One region of the Thioalkalivibrio sp. ALJ12 genome, then DNA from elsewhere that is predicted to be linked to it. Evidence: predicted binding sites of a transcription regulator. Region 1 holds the regulator's gene; the other holds the start of a gene.
The links. Region 1 encodes FliA, which starts transcription of late flagellar genes. Its sites were predicted from a motif close to GCTAAAGTTNNNNNNNNNNCNGCCGATA; they were not measured.
Positions count from the first base shown of each region.

Region 1 (8,158 bases):
GATCCAGGCTCAGAAAGCCCGCGCCACCCTTGATCGTGTGAAAGCTGCGGAATACCGCGTTCAACAGATCCCGGTCATCGGGATGCTGTTCCAGGTCGATCAGCTGCTCGTTGAGTCCTTCGAGCAGTTCCCCGGCCTCGATCAGGAAGTCCTGAAGGATTTCGTCGTTGGGGTCGATGGCCATTCGGTCTCTCCGTTCCGGTGAGGCTTGCCGTTGAGGGGTGGGCGCCGGGAAGCCGCCGATTCAGGGATCAGCGGGCTACCTAGAAGCCCAGGCTGGACAACAGATCGTCCACCTCGTCCTGTCCTTGAACGACATCCTGGCCGGAATCTTGAGTCTTCGGCACTGCTGGCCCGTGTCCACGCCGATCGCCCTCACGCCGCTCGGCATCGTCATCCAGCGTCTTCTCCGCAGCCTCGACCGTCTCCATACGCCCGCTGGACAGCCGAATCAGCGTGACCAGGTTCTCCTCCAGGTCGGTCACGAGCTGAATCACGCGCCGGATCACCTGCCCGGTAATATCCTGGTAGCTCTGCGCCATCAGAACCTCCGACAGCAGGCGGCGCAGCTCTTCGGTATCGTCGTTGGCCTGAGCAAAAAACTCGTCCAGCTCACGAGCGAACTCCCGGAACTCGTCGACCGAGAGTTGCCGATTGCGAAAACGGGTCCACTTCGCCGTCAGTTGGCCGGCCTGCTGGCTGAACGATTCGGCAATGGGGAGACTCGTCTCGATCGCGGTCAGGGTCTCGTGCGCGGCCTTCTCGGTCATCGTGACCACATAATTGAGACGCTCGCGGGCATCCGGGATCTCGGCCTGGGTCAACTCGACCAGCCGCGAATCCCCCCGGAAGCTTTGCAAGGCCTCGTGCAGGTCGCGCGTAAGTTTTCCGAGCTCGTCGAAGAGTTCGCGGTCGTAGGGGCGCGCCAGATCCTGGATCAACGCGCGCGCGGCCACCTCATCCCCCGCCTCCAGAACCTGCACGAGCTCCCGCGCGCGAGCGATTTGCTGCTCACTGATCGATTGTTCTTGGTCTGTCATCCAAAGCCCCTTGCTCGCTCCCCATCCCGAACGTGATGACCGGGATCGATCCCCCGGCCATCCATTTGTCTGGACCAGGAGACTTCGACACCGAATCCCAAACTAGCCTTGGGATTCAATGCGTTCGAATATTTTGTCGATCTTTTCCTTGAGGGTTTCCGCAGTAAAGGGCTTCACCACGTAGCCGTTCACGCCCGCCTCGGCCGCCTCGACGATCTGATCCCGCTTGGCCTCCGCCGTCACCATCAGCACCGGCATCGTCTTCAGCTTCTCGTCGGCACGCACCGCCCGCAGCAGGTCGATGCCCGGCATATTGGGCATGTTCCAGTCGGTAATCAGAAAATCGAAGTCGCCGTTCTGGAGCATCGGCAATGCCGTGCTGCCGTCATCGGCCTCTTGGGTGTTGTTGAAGCCAAGATCACGCAACAGGTTCTTGATGATCCGTCGCATCGTGGAGAAGTCGTCCACGATGAGAATTTTCATTCCCTTGTCCACAGGTCACTCCGGGATAAATGATTCATATGAGTACTAGAGCTTGGCCTTCAGAATAACTGCAAAGCCTCGCCGTCTTCGAGCCAGGAGCCCAGGCGCGCGCGCAGTCGGATAACGGCCTGACTGCGGATCTGGCTGACGCGCGACTCGGTCACCCCGAGTACCGCGCCAATCTCGCGCAGGTTGAGCTCCTCGATGTAATAAAGCGACAACACCAGACGTTCGCGTTCGGGCAAATCGCCCAGCGCGGCGGCCAGCTCCTCGCGAAACTCCCCGGCCTCGATCGTGCGCGAGGGCGAGGCCTCCTGCCCCTCGATCACCCGGTCCGCATCACCATCGGTGCCGCCCAGATCATCCAGCGCGAACAGATGGGCGCCGGCATGGTCCTGCAGCATCGAGTAGTACTCGTCGATCGGGACCTCGAGTTCCTCGGCCACCTCGACCCCGCGCGCCGCACGCCCCTCCCTGGCCTCGACCGTCTGGATCGCCTCGGCGATCTTGCGGCTGTTGCGGTGCACCGATCTCGGGGTCCAGTCACTGCGGCGTAACTCGTCGATCATCGCGCCACGGATGCGAATCCCGGCGTAGGTCGCAAACGTCGCGCCCTGCCCGCCCTCGAATTGCCGCGCGGCCTCCAGCAGGCCAATCATGCCGGCCTGGATCAGGTCATCGACCTGGACCGAGGAAGGGAGGCGAGCCATCAGATGGTGCGCGATGCGGTGCACCAGCTCGATATGTTCCGCGACGCGCTGCTCGTGGCCGGCTGCGGCCACGTTCTCGTATCCGTGGAGGCGATTACGCGTCGCCATCATGCGCTCTGCAGCATCCGTTCGACGAAAAACCCGACACCACCATCGGCACCACGGGCCACCGGCCAGCGGTCGACCGCACGGGCGAGTTCGGTAAAGGCCTTGGCCGCCGGGCTGCCCGGATATTGCTGCACGACCGGTGCCCGTTTCTGGATGGCCTTGCGCAGATGCTCGTCCATCGGGATGTAACCGGCGAGATCCAGGATGACTTCCGGCAGGTAGTTGTCGCAAACCGTGGTGAGTTTCTGCAACAAGCGCTCGGCGCCCGCGCGGTCCTGGACCATATTCGTGACCAGCCGGAAACGCCGCATGCCATGATCTCGATGCAGCACCTTGATCAAGGCATAGGCATCGGTGATGGACGCCGGCTCGTCGCAGACGACGACCAGGGTCTCCTGGACCGCTCGACAGAAGGTCGTGACGGATTCCTGCAGGCCCGCTGCCGTATCCACCACCAGCACATCCAGCGGCTTGGAATAGGCGCTGAATGCCTGGATCAAACCGTTGTGCTCGAGCTGCGTGAGATTCGCCATCGCCGCGATCCCCGAGGCCGACGGGATGACCTTGATCCCCTCCGGGCCCTCGATCAGCACATCCTGGAGGTCGTCCACCTGTCCGGTCACCAGGTCATGCAGGGTGCGCTCGGGTCGCAGTCCGAGCAGCACATCGGCATTGGCCAGCCCCAAGTCGGCATCAAACAGCATGACCTCGCGGCCCAGCCGCGCGAGCGCCACGGACAGGTTGACCGACACATTGGTCTTGCCGACGCCGCCCTTGCCGGAGGCAACCGCAATGACCTTCAACGGCTGATTAGTGCGTGGCATAGCGTCCTTTCCCCACCGGATGGATCATCTCCAGAACGCCCGCATCCTGAGTACGGCGCGGCGACGGCGCATTGCGGCCGGCATTCGAGAACTCCGCCAGGCTTGCATCGGTCCATCGTTCATCGCGGGAGGATCGACGCGCGGGGCCGCGCTCTTCGCCGAGCGCCCGCCGGGTCAGATCGCCCGTCTCGACCCGGTGGAAGTCTTCGGCAATCCGCTGTCCATCGCTGACAAACGTGAGCCCAAGGTGTTGATCGAGCAATACCGACAACGTCTCCCCCAACTGTTCGGCTTCGTCGAGTTTGGTCAGCACCAGCGCCGATGGCTCCGTCTTCCGGAACGCATCCAGCACCCTTCGCAGCGCCGCCGCCTGAGTGGTCGCGGAGACGACCAGCCAGCTCTCGCGCCGGACACGGTCCGGCCAGCCGGCAAACAGCGACTCGTCGCCCACCGCGGAAGGTGCCTGCCCGGCGGTGTCGACCAGAATCAGATGCCCATCCTCTGCCCGCGCGGTCATGTCGCGCAACTCGCGCGGGCTCTGCAGCACCCGCAATGACACGCCCGCCATCTGCGCGAACGCCTGCAGCTGGCGCGTGGCCCCAATGCGCTGGGTGTCCAGTGTGACCAGCGTAACCGAATCCGCACCCATACGACGGATTTGACGCAAGGCAATGCGTGCGAGTGTAGTGGTCTTGCCCACCCCCGTAGGCCCCACCAGGGCCAGCACGCCACCTTCATCCAGGATGTCCGGATGGCGGGTCGCGATCGCCCCGGAAAGGCGTGCGCGCAGCCTCTCCCAGGCCTGCTCCACCGTGCTGTCGTCGAGAATACTCCCGGCGAGACTGCGCGCCAGTGACTCGCTGAACCCACGGTCCATCAGACGCGCCTTGCACTCCGCCGCCAGCGGATGCCGCGCCGCCCACTGTGCGGCCTCGTTGTCGCTGTGCTGGCGGGTGAGCAGGCTGCGCAGATCCCGCAGCTCCTGGCGCATCGCGGCGAGCTCGGGGTCCGCGGGCCAGGCCGAGCCCGAGCCCGGGCTCGGACGCGAGGCGGATGCCGGCGCCTCACGCGGGGCATGGACCGCGTTCACCGCAGCCTGCTGCTCGCGCTCCGAGACCCCCGCATCGCCATCTTCCAGCGCCGCGACAACCTCCAGCCAACCATCGACACGGCGGCTCGACAGGATCACGGCATCCTCGCCCTGCTGTTCACGCACCTGCCGCATCGCATCGCGCATGTCGCGTGCCCGGTACCGTCTCACATTCATCGCTGTTCTCCCGCTCCGCTCAAGGAAAACACTGATCAGTGTTTCCCTCTCGTATCCGATCGCTACTGTTCGTCTCAGGCACCTGTGGGCGTTGCCTGCCGGGCCGAGTCTTCCTGGCCCACCGTGGCCACCACGCGGATCCGCCGGTTATCGGGGATCTCGGTAAAGGCCAGCACCGCCAGGCTGCGCACGGCTCCGCGGAGCCACCCGGCAATCCAGGAGCGGATCTCCGGGGCCACCACCAGGATGGCCGGCTGCCCGCTGGCTTCCTGGCGCTGGGCCGCCTCGGACACCGACCGCTGCAGGCGTTCCGCCAGGCCCGGTTCCAGCCCCACGGTCTCGCCATTACTGCCCTGAAGAGACTTATGCAAGAGCTGTTCCAACGAGGGATCGAGCGCGATCAATGGCAGCTCATCGTCCGGCCCCACTAGGTCCTGCACGATCGAGCGCGACAGCGAGACACGCACGGCCGCAGTCAAAACGCCGGGATCCTGACTCTTCACGCCCTCCTCTGCCAGGGTTTCGGCGATCGTGCGCAGGTCGCGGATCGAGACCTGCTCGGCCAGCAGGTTCTGCAGGACCTTCAGGATTACCGACAGCGAGAGTGTCTTCGGCACCAGATTCTCGACCAGCTTCGGCGAATGCCGTGCCAGCTGGTCCAGCAGATGCTGGGCCTCTTCGTGACCAATCAGGCGATGGGCGTTCTCGCGGAAGACCTGCGACAGATGCGTGGCGATCACGGTGGAACAGTCGACCACGGTGTAGCCGGCGCCCTGCGCCTGATCGCGATCCGCCGGATCGATCCACAAGGCGTCCAGATTGAAGGTCGGATCCTTGGTCGGCGTGCCCGGAACGGTGCCGAACACCTCGCCCGGATTGATCGCCAACTCGCGATCGGGGAAGACCTCGGCCTCCGCCACCGTGACACCCAGCAGGGAGATGCGATAGGCATTCGGACTCAGTTCCAGGTTGTCGCGGATATGGACCGGTTGCAGCAGGAACCCCAGCTCCTGGGAGAGCTTGCGGCGCACACCCTTAATCCGACCCATCAGCTGACCGTCCTGAGTGCGATCCACCAGCGGGATCAGACGATAGCCGACTTCCAGGGAGACGAGGTCGATCGGCGGCACGTCGTCCCAGGTGAGATCGCGATTTTCCGGACTGGTGTCCGCCGCTTCGTCAGGCACGCGCTCCACCTCCACGGCCTGCTCGCGCTCGCGCCGCTGCATCAGGTAGGCCGATCCGATGGCCAGCGAGGCGAGACCCAGGAATACGGCATTGGGCATACCCGGCACCAGCCCCAGCGCGGCGATCACGCCACCTGCCACGTACAGCACGCGCGGGTTGGAGAACATCTGCCCGAACACCTGCTGGCCCATGTCCTGGGTGCTGGAGACACGGGTCACGATGATCGCGGTGGCCGAGGACAGCACCAGCGACGGGATCTGCGCGACCAGACCATCGCCAATGGTCAGCAGCACGTAGTTCGTCGCGGCGTCGCCCATCGACATGCCGTGCTGCAGCGTGCCGATAGTCAGGCCGCCAATGATGTTCACGAACAGGATGAGAATCCCGGCGATTGCGTCCCCGCGCACGAACTTCGAGGCACCGTCCATCGAGCCGTAGAAGTCCGCCTCGCTGGCGATCTCCTCGCGGCGCTTGCGCGCCTCTTCCTGGGTCAGAATTCCGGCATTCAGGTCGGCGTCGATCGCCATCTGCTTGCCCGGCATGGAATCCAGGGTGAATCGAGCACTCACTTCGGAGACACGCCCGGCGCCCTTGGTCACCACCACAAAGTTGATGATGATCAGGATGGCGAACACCACCAGACCGACGGTGTAGTTGCCGCCCACGACGAAATCGCCGAAGGCCTGAATCACCTGGCCCGCAGCATCGGTCCCGGTATGCCCCTCCAGCAGGATCACGCGCGTGGAGGCCACGTTCAGCGCCAGGCGCAGCAATGTGGCGACCAGCAGCACGGTCGGGAAGACCGCGAACTCCAGCGGCCGCGGCGTGTAGACCGCGACCATGATTACGACCAGCGACAGCGCGATGTTGAAGGTGAACAGGACGTCCAGGGCGATGGGCGGCAGCGGCAGCACCATCATCGAGAGCATCGCGATCAGCAGGATCGGCGCCCCCAGGCCCCACTTGCCGACAGTCCCCAGGCGGTCGAAGAAGGCCATTAGCGGTTCCTCCGACGGCCGCGCGGCTGCTGCGGATCGAGATAGTCTTCCGGCACCGGCAGGTCATCCGGCATCGCGACGTCTGCATCCGCGCGCTTCAGCTGATAGACGTAGGCGAGGATGCGCGCGACTGCGACGAACAGCCCGTTCGGGATCTCCTGGTTCAGGTCCGTGGTGAAGTAGATTGCACGCGCCACCCGGGGTGCCTCGACGCGAATGATTTTGTGTTCGTCCGCGACCGCGCGGATCGACGCCGCGACCTCGTCCACGCCCTTCGCCACGAGCTTCGGCGCAGCCATGCGCGAGGCCTCGTAGGTAATCGCTACCGCGTAGTGGGTCGGGTTGGTGATGACCACGTCGGCCTTCGGGACTTCCTCCATCATCCGGCGCTGCGCCATCTCCTGCTGCAGCTGCCGGATCTTCTGCTTGACCTCCGGCTTGCCGTCGGTCTCCTTGTACTCGTCCTTCAGCTCCTGGCGCGTCATGCGCAGCTGCTTCTGGTGGTTCCACATCTGAAACGGCGCGTCGATCGCGGCCACCAGGATCAGTGCGGCCGAGACCGCCACGAACGTCCCCAGCGCCAGCTGCGCCGCGTGCGCGATCGCTTGCTCAAGGGGCTCGTAGCCGAGCATCAGCAGGCGATCCGAAAAGGCCCACAACACCGACATCGCGACACCCGCGATGAGCACGAACTTGGCGAAGGTCTTGCCAAACTCCATCAAACCCTGCCACGAAAAAATGCGCTTGAGACCCTTGAGCGGGTTCAGCTTGGAGGCCTTGGGTTTCGCCGCCTGCCAGGAGAAGTTGGCGCCGCCGATCAGGATGGGCGCCAGTACCGCCGCGACCATCAGCACGCCAAAAAGCGGCAGCAGCGTGCGCAACGTCATAAAGATCTGTTCCGACAGATACGGCAGCAGCAGCGAGCTGTCATAGGCCAGATCACGCTCGATGTCGAAGCGCCCGGCCGTCTGTTCGGCCAGCTGCCCGCCCATCGTCGGGCCGAAGAACGTCATGAATCCGCCGGCCGCCATCAGTACGAGGAAGGTCGACAGCTCCCGCGAACGCGGGACCTGACCCTTCTCCTTCGCCTCGCGCAGGCGTTTCGGAGTCGGTTGTTCGGTTTTCTCTTGTCCGCTCTCGTTCTCGGCCATCCTAGAACCCCAGCATCGCTTGCATCAGGCCAAAGCCGTCGAACAACAGATCCCCAAGCCGCTCCGGCAACCCGGGCATGGTCAGCATCAGCAGGATGAAGCCCATCAGGATCATCATCGGAAAGCCCACCGCGAAGATGTTCAGCTGCGGCGAGGCCCGGGTAATCACCCCCATCGACAGGTTGACCAGCAGCAGCGAGGCCACCGCCGGGATCGCAACCAGCACGGCCCCCTGGAACATGACACTGCCAAACGCGATCAGCGACGCCAGCGCCTCGGCATCCAGCCCCGAGGGGGCGACCGGCAGCGTCTCGAAGCTGGTCAGAAGCAGCTCGAGCGCGATCAGATGCCCATTCATTGCCAGGAAGATCAACGTGGCCATGATCACG
Region 1 covers NZ_KB899539.1:331,623-339,780, reverse strand. Annotated here, with positions in the region: gene F467_RS0108935 (chemotaxis protein CheA) at 1-184, opposite strand, end outside; gene F467_RS0108930 (protein phosphatase CheZ) at 264-1,040, opposite strand; gene cheY (chemotaxis response regulator CheY) at 1,143-1,523, opposite strand; gene F467_RS0108920 (RNA polymerase sigma factor FliA) at 1,583-2,344, opposite strand; gene F467_RS0108915 (MinD/ParA family protein) at 2,341-3,165, opposite strand; gene flhF (flagellar biosynthesis protein FlhF) at 3,152-4,402, opposite strand; gene flhA (flagellar biosynthesis protein FlhA) at 4,507-6,618, opposite strand; gene flhB (flagellar biosynthesis protein FlhB) at 6,618-7,769, opposite strand; gene fliR (flagellar biosynthetic protein FliR) at 7,771-8,158, opposite strand, start outside.

Region 2 (8,158 bases), 230 kb from region 1:
CTGGCCCTGAATGTGTTCGAGCGGGTAACCGACGGCCTGCAGGAAGTTGTCGTTGGCCTTGAGGATGGTGCCGTCCGGCGTGAACTCGATGACCGCCTGGGAACGATCCAGCGCCTCGAATACGGCTGCCTGGTCGTGGAGCGTCTCCATCTTGCCGGTCACATTCGATGCGATCTTGACGACCTTGTACACGTCGCCCTGGGCATCGCGTACCGGAAAGTAGGTGGCTTCCAGCCAGATGGTCTCGCCAGCCCGCGTGACCCTGGGGAAGGTGCCGGCGTGGGACTCGCCCGTAGCCAGCTGCCGCCAGAATTGGCGGTATTCCATGGAGCGAACGTAGTCCGGGTCGCAGAACATCCGGTGGTGCTGGCCGATCACATCCTCGCGGGGATGACCGACAGTCTCGAGGAAGTGCGAGTTGGCGTCGAGCACCGTACCGTTCGGCGCAAATTCGATATAGGCGACGGCCTCGCGGACGGCCGCGAGTATGGCCGTAGCGTCGTCGCTGGAAACCGCAAGGGGCGCCCCCTGGGTGGGGAACCGGGTGGCATTTGCACACATGGGTACGTCCTGAGCGGTTGATTGATGATGCCCTATTGAACTTCATGTACACACATTGTACAAGAACTATACACAAAGGGTTTTCGAGGGTGCAGAAATGGAAAAGAAGAACAAGACGACATTGCCGGTGTTGCGAGCGAGCGCATGGGTAGTGCCGCTTCTGGTGGTGTCTGTACTGCTGTTGGCGGGTTGTGCCGCTACTTTCCCGGAGCCCGATGAGGGCCGGGCTTTCGCCGACGGAATGACGGCCCAGGAACTGTTCGACCGGACCATGGCCGCGCACGGAGGGGATCTTCGCGAGTACGACGGGGACCTGAACCAGGCTACGGACGGCGAGTGGGGGCGAATGGTTCAGCGTGTGCAGCCGCTGGTGGCGGATGGTGGCTACCGTGGCCAGGGCGAGGAGCGCTACCGCCCGGCGGACGAGTTGTACGCAGTCCATTACACGGGGCCGGAGGGCACCAAGACGGTGATCCGCCAGCGTGACGAGATTCGCGTGTACTACGACGGCGAGCGGAGCGAGGACGAGGACCGGATTCGTGCCACCGCGATGACGACCGATGCCGGCAAGCTGTTCCACTACGGACCGACCTTCGTGAAACACCGCGCGACCTCAATGACGCGGCTGGCGGATCGCCGCGAGGGCGGCGTGGACTACCGTCGCGTGCTGGCGACCATCCAGCCGGGCTTTGGCAAGGCGGACGAGGATCAGGTGGTGATGTGGATCCACCCCGAAACCGATCGGCTCTATCGGGTGCATATCACCCTGACCGGCTTCGAGCCGACCCGGAATGCCCATGTCGATACGACCTTCCTGGAGTACGAGGAGGTCGGCCCGTATACGCTGCCATCGCGTTTCGAAGAACGCGTGCTTGGGCCGATTCGGCTGTTCGTTCACGAATGGTGGGTGACCAGTCGTGACCAGGACCGTGGGTGGACCGATGACGATGTCCGGGGGCCGGAGTTCTCTGGCGCGGCGGCCCGACCCGCAGGGGAGTAGGCGCGCCGGCCCCCTGATTACTGGAGCAGCCGCAGGAAGGTCTGGGGTAGCGCGTTGGCCTGAACGAGCACGGCGAGCCCGGCCTGTTGCAGGATCTGGGCGCGCACCAGGCGGCTGACCTCGGCCGCGTAATCGGCGTCCAGAATGCGGCTGCGGGCCGCCGCCAGGTTGTCGCTGGTGATGCCCAGGTTGGTGATGGTCGACTCGAAGCGGTTCTGGATGGCCCCGAACTGGCTGCGCCGCGCGTTGACCGCATCCAGCGCGGCATCCACACGTGACAGGGCGTCGCTGGCCCCCTGGCGCGAGGTCAGGTCGATATCGTTCAGGCTCCCCCCGGGCTCGGTGGTGGCCGGCAGCCCGAGCGTGGCGAGGGCGGTCTCCCCCGAGATCGTCAGGGTCTCGCGGGCGATCAGGTTCAGCCGGCCGTCGTCGGTCAGGATCGCGCGGCCGGTTGATCCGAGGGCGCGGTCGATCGCGGTCGCCAGTTCCTGGGGGGAGCGATAGGGTCCCGCAGGGATGTCCACCGGGTCGCGCTCGCCCACACGGATGGAGAAATCCTGATCCACCTCCAGCGGATTGCCGGCGAAGGCGGCCTCCAGTTCGCCGGACCAGGCACTGGCAATGTCGCCCACGAAGCGGTTGCGCATGCTGTTGCCGAGGTCGATGGCGAGGGTCTGCCCGGCGTTGGCGCCGATCTGGAAGAACGCGGTGCCCATGGACCCGTCCAGCAGCGAACGGCCGTTAAAGGTTGTCTGGGTCGCGATGCGGTCGTTCTCGGCCAGGAGCTGGCGAACCTCGCGGTCGATGGCGCCGCGGTCCGAGGCCGACAGGGTGGCATTGGCCGCCTGTATCGCCAGCTCGCGGATACGTTGCAGGTTGCCGGTCATGGAGCCCAGGGCGCCCTCGGCGGTCTGGGCCAGCGAGATGCCGTCCTGCGCGTTGCGCATGGCCTGGTTCAGGCCGCGGATCTGGGTTGTGAAGCGTTCGGAGATGGCCAGCCCGGCGGCGTCGTCGCGCGCCGAGTTGATGCGCTGGCCTGAAGACAGGCGCTGGAAGGCCGTCTGCAGGGCGGCCTGCGACTGGCGCAGGTGGCGCTGGGCATTGAGCGACAGGAGGTTGGTGGCAACACTCAACACCTGGGCCATGTTGTCGGGTCTCGCACGCCACAAGGGCGATCCGGCGAAGGGCCGGATTCCGCAGCCGGAATTTCCCGTCTACATTCGCTTAACGGCGGGGTTTGAGGAAACTTTAGGCTTGCAAGGCCACGAAACGATGTACGGCGTGCACATCGGCGCGTGTTTGCTTAGGCTGCGCCGATTGGACTGGATTGGAGAGGGGCATGGCCGATACGCAACCCGAGCGCAGGCAGTCGCTGTTCTGGCGCGCGCTGATCGCGATCCTGCTCGGGGTCGGGCTGGGGATCGTCTGGCTTTATGTCACCGCCCTGCTGGGGCTCGGCGGCGGGATCGACTTTATGCCCGTACCGCTGGCCCGGACCTTTGAGTGGGGTACGCCGCTTTTGCTGGTCGTTGGTGCTGTCGGTTATGTGCTGGGCTGGCGGCGGGTGGCGGCTACGCTGTTCGGGCTGGCGGGGATGCTGTTGCTGGCGGCCCTGGCCTTCGAGGGTGCTCGCGTGATCCTGCAGGACCCCGAGGCGCGCAGCTACGAGCACCAGATGGCACAAACGGCCAGGGAAGGTGCACTGCAGATCGCCGAGTGCGATAACGGCGAGACGTTACTGGTGCGCGAGGACCGGGTGACCTCGGAGGGGATCGCGGTACTGCAGATCCAGCGCATCCATGCCGATGGGCGCCTGGATCCGGAGCTTCTGGCGACCACGGGCGTGGGTTACACGCCGAGCATTGGCGAGGGCATGCGACCGTATCTGGAAGGCTCGGTCGAATGCGGTCTGGAAGGCTTTTCCAGTGCTGGCGAGGCGCTTGGCCGGCTGGAGGCGTTTATTCAGGAACACCCGCCGCGGCACTCCAGTGCCGTGGCGCCGGTGGAGCCGGAGTAGCTGCATCGGCATTGGGCTGGCGAATGCGGCAGGTCCAGTAGATGCCGTGGAATTCGAGCATGGCGGCTTCGCCCTTGGTCCAGAAGACGATCTGCTCGCCGGGGTTGGCGTAGCGTGCCCCGGAGGCGACCTCGGTCGCCTGTAATACGGCCTTGGAACGGCCAAAGCGCAGCTTGGCCTCATTGTCGCTGAAGCTCGCCATCAGGTTCGGGCCACGATCGCAGCTGTAGGGCACATCGCGTGCCTGTTCGGCGGTCGGGGGCAGGGTGCCGCAGGCGGCGAGTACCAGCGTGGCGCTGATGGCAATCCAGGTTCTCACGCGCCGGTTCTCCCGCGGGTCGAATGGACTTTTCATCATACGCGTAACGGGCTGTCGCACGTGAAGGAACACTGTGACTCCGGGTTCGAACCGTTATAGTGAGAGCCCGGCCCCGTCAGGCGATTACGCTTTGTTTCCTCGCTGGTTTCTGGTTGCCTACCTGCTGTTTGTCTGCGTCCTGGTACCGGTCTATGCGGTCCAGTATGGCTGGCTCAATTTCCTCTGGCTGTCCAATCTCGCGCTGATCGCCGGGTGCGCGGCGGCGTGGCTGGAGAGCCGGCGCCTGGCGAGCATGCTGGCGGTGGGCGTGGTCCTGCTCGAGATGGGGTGGGTGATCGATTTCTTGCTGGGGCTTGTGCTGCTGGGGAACCCGCCCTTCGGCTTTGTCGCCTACATGTTCGATCCGGAGGTTCCGCTCTACCTGCGGCTGTTCTCCCTGTACCACCTGCCGCTTCCGTTGGTGCTGTTGTGGATGGTCTGGCGCCTGGGATACGACCCGGTGGCGGGGCGTTTGTGGATCCTGGTGGGCTGGGCCGTCTTGCTGGTGTCGTACCTGCTGTCGACGCCCGAGGCGAACGTCAACTGGGTGCTGGGCCCCTGGGCGCGGCCGCAGGATCTGGTGCATCCCTATGTGTGGCTGGCGGTCTTGATGGCCGGCTGCGCCCTGGTCTGGTGGTTGAGCCATCGCATGCTTTGGTGGGGCATGGGTCGCTTTGGGCGTGTTCATCCGGATCAGGAGGATACGCGCGATTGATCTGACGCAGTGGGCCTCTGCGCGGGACAGGCGATACTCTCCCGATAACGTTTTCTCGAGGATGTCGCACGCATGACGCTTTTCTGGGTGGCCCTGGTGCCGTTTGTGGTGCTGTTTGTCTGGCTGGTCCCGTTGCGCAGGCCGGCCTACGAGGCCGCGCCACTGGCCTATCTGGCGACACTGGTTATTGCCCTGTGGGTCTGGCAGATGCCGGGGGCCGTGCTGGGCGCGAGCCTGCTGGATGCGGGCGTGGTGTTTGTCGAGGTCATGCTGATTGTGGCCGTCGCGCTGCTGGTGCTGAACGTGATGATCGCAACCGGCCACATGGATGCGATCCAGTCGGTGATTGCCAGCGTGTCGCGCGATCCGCGCGTTCTGGCGATGTTGCTGGGGTGGGGCCTGGTCGGATTCGTGGAGGGTATCGCCGGATTCGGGACCCCGGCCGTGCTGGCGGCACCACTGCTCGTCTATTTCGGCATGAAGCCGCTGAAGGCCGTGGCGATCGCGCTGATCGGCAACAGTACCGCGGTGCCGTTTGGCGCGGCGGGTACGCCGGTGGTGATCGGCTTCGCGGGGCTGGGACTGGACGATGCGGTGGTGCAGGAGGCGGTGGTGCGCACGGCGTTCATCCTCGCGCTGCTGGCCGTGTTCATCACCATTTTCATGACCTGGGTTGCCACGCTGGGGGACGAGAAGGGGCGTTTTCGCGAGTTTGTGCCATTCGCGGTGCTCTCCGCGCTCGCGTTCGGTATTCCGTACGCCCTGGTCGCCTGGCTGATCGGGCCGGAGTTGCCCTCGATTGTCGGTGGCGTCGTCGCGATGGTCGTCATCTCACTGGCCGCGCACAAAGGTTTTCTGCTGCCATCGAGCCCGCAACACACCGAGACCGAACCCGCCCCGATCAAGCGGGTACTCGTGGCGTTTGTGCCGTTCGCCGTGATGTCGGTGGCCTTGATTGCCTCGCGCACGGTGATGCCGCTGCGTGAGGCCCTGCAATCGGTGCGCTGGTCCCTGGGCGAGTTTCAGGGGGTGGAACTGGGGCAGAGCCTGGCCCCGCTGTACACGCCGTATTTCTACTTTGCCCTGGCGCTGCTGACTGCACTGATCCTTTTTCGCGTGGGGCGCGCCACGCTGGGCGAGGCCGTGGTGGCTACTGGACGCAAGCTGCGGGTAGCCGCGATCGTGCTGATCTTCATCATCGCGCTCACCCAGATCCTGCTGATGTCCGAGCTCAACGCGGCGGGGCTCCCCTCGATGCCGCAGGTACTGGGGCAGGGCCTGGCCGGGTGGTTGGGGGGCACGTTCGTGCTGTTCAGCGGATTTCTGGGGGCGCTGGGGTCGTTCATGACCGGAAGTGCCACGGTCTCCAATCTGCTCTTTGCCCGCCTGCAGGCCGACACCGCGGAAGCAGTGGCATTGTCGCTGCCGTCGATTCTCGCCTTGCAGCTGATCGGCTCAGGCGTGGGCAACATGATCTCGTTGCACAACATCGCAATGGCGGCCGCGGCCTGCGGCCTCCAGGCGCGCGAAGGGCAGGTGGTACGGGAGACGATTGTTCCCGTGGTGGTGGTCTGTCTCGGGGCCGGCTTGCTGGCGCTCGTCTGGTGAAGCTCCGGCCCCCTGGGAAACCGAGAAAGCTCAGGGTCACCAGCACGATTACGACAAAGCCGACGAGCCAGATGATGTTGGTCATCATGAGTAGATGGCCTGACTGGCTGGTTGGCACACCAGTGAGTCACACGCGGGGGTGGAACGTCTGTGCGTCGCCGAACAGACGCCAGCCAGGTGGTCTGCTTACGCTCGGGTGTTGATTGGCAATGTCGCCGATCAGCGACTGGAGGAGGACGGGGAATGAACTGGGACATCGTTAAAGGAAACTGGAAGCAGTTCAAGGGGAAGGTCAAGGCGCGCTGGGGGAAGCTGACGGACGACGAACTCGACGCCGTGGCTGGCAAGCGGGAAGAGTTGGCAGGCCGCATTCAGGAACGCTATGGCGTGACGAAGGACGAAGCGGAGCAGCAGCTGGCAGAGTTCGAGAAGAAGATCGACCGGGACGAACACTGAGCGAAGCGGCCCGCTGGCGACGCCCCGGGACTGATGCGTTCCGGGACTAGTACTGTGGCGTCGTCGGTTCATCGAGGAGGCGGGCGTATTCTCGAGATACGACCCCGTAGCACTCGCAGCTGTGCTGCTCGAGCCCCGGACGGTCGAGAATGACCAGGCGACCTCGGTGGTAGGTGATCAAGCCCGACTTTTGTAACCGCCCGGCGGCCTCGGTGACGCCTTCTCGGCGAACCCCCAGCATGCTCGCGATGAGTTCATGGGTCATTTTGAGTTCGCGATGTGGTGAGCGATCGTCGCTCAGCAACAGCCAGCGGCAGAGCTGCTGCTCCACCGAGTGGTGTCGATTGCAGGCGGAGGTCTGTGCGATTTGCGTGAACAAGGCCTGCGTGTAGCGAAGCATCAGGCGTTGCAGTTCGCCTGTGCGCGAGAAGGCCTCGCTGATGATGGCGCTGCGGATTCGATAGGCGTGCCCGGCCATGCGTACCGAGGCCCGGGTGGGGGTCGTGTAGCCGCCCATCAACAGCGAGATCCCGACCAGTCCCTCCCGTCCGGCCACCGCGATCTCGCCACACTTGCCGTCTTCCATTACACACATCAAGGCGATGATGGCTTCGGTGGGGAAGTAGACGTAGTGGGTCTCCGACGGGCCCTCGTAAAGGCTGGTGCCCAGTGGCAACAGGACCGGATTCAGGTGTGGCTGGAGATGCTTGTATTCACTGTCCGGCAGGGCCGCGAGCAGTCCATTGTCGAGGGGCGTTCGCCCGGTCGGTCGGGTTAAGGGCACCGGTGCGTCCGTTTGTTGGTCGGGAGCGTTCGACGGTCCGAAAGATTCGGATAATTAATAGTTTAAGGATAGTCCTTCGCGGTGGGCCAAACCCCGTATCCCCGACTGAAATCTTCCAGACTGGCGGACCATTTTCGCGTTAAGGCAGTTGGCGTAGCGACGCCCAACGTTCTGCACTGGCCAGGCCGGCGTAGCGGAAGACCGAGCCCGAGGGAAGAGCAATCCCTCGGGCCGGGTAGTGCGAGCCCTAGTCGCGTTCGTACTCGGGCGCTTCCTTCAGGGTGTCTTCATCCATATCGATGTACAGCTTGACCTCGTCGCCTTCGGTCGTGCGGTCGATCCGGTCCCAGGCGATTGCGATGTCCTTCTCGCCCATACCCAGGACGCCGCCGGTGCCGATTACGACGGCGATGATCCGGCCGTCCTGATCGATGACGAGGTCGTTGATCTCGCCGACTTCTTCATCGTCGGTCCGGCTGTGGATCTTCTTGTCCATCAGGTCGGAGGCATGCAGTCCTTGCGCCGGCATGCGGTCAATATGGGGGGCATCATGGCGCTCGTCGGCATCACGCTCTTCCATTGCGTTGCGGTCATTGCCGTTCATCTCCTGTTCGCCCGCCATGGGGGTGCTCATGCCAAAGGCGAGAACGGGGATCATC
Region 2 covers NZ_KB899539.1:561,638-569,795, reverse strand. Annotated here, with positions in the region: gene F467_RS0109985 (PAS domain-containing methyl-accepting chemotaxis protein) at 1-561, opposite strand, end outside; gene F467_RS0109980 (hypothetical protein) at 803-1,561, shown strand; gene F467_RS0109975 (flagellin) at 1,579-2,706, opposite strand; gene F467_RS0109970 (hypothetical protein) at 2,901-3,578, shown strand; gene F467_RS0109965 (MliC family protein) at 3,520-3,897, opposite strand; gene F467_RS0109960 (hypothetical protein) at 4,028-4,651, shown strand; gene F467_RS0109955 (L-lactate permease) at 4,724-6,259, shown strand; gene F467_RS0109950 (CsbD family protein) at 6,503-6,715, shown strand; gene F467_RS0109945 (Crp/Fnr family transcriptional regulator) at 6,762-7,499, opposite strand; gene F467_RS0109940 (PRC-barrel domain-containing protein) at 7,747-8,158, opposite strand, start outside.
Region 2: F467_RS0109975 (flagellin) is a predicted target of FliA. The motif match lies at 2,787-2,814, and genes of this name have one in related genera.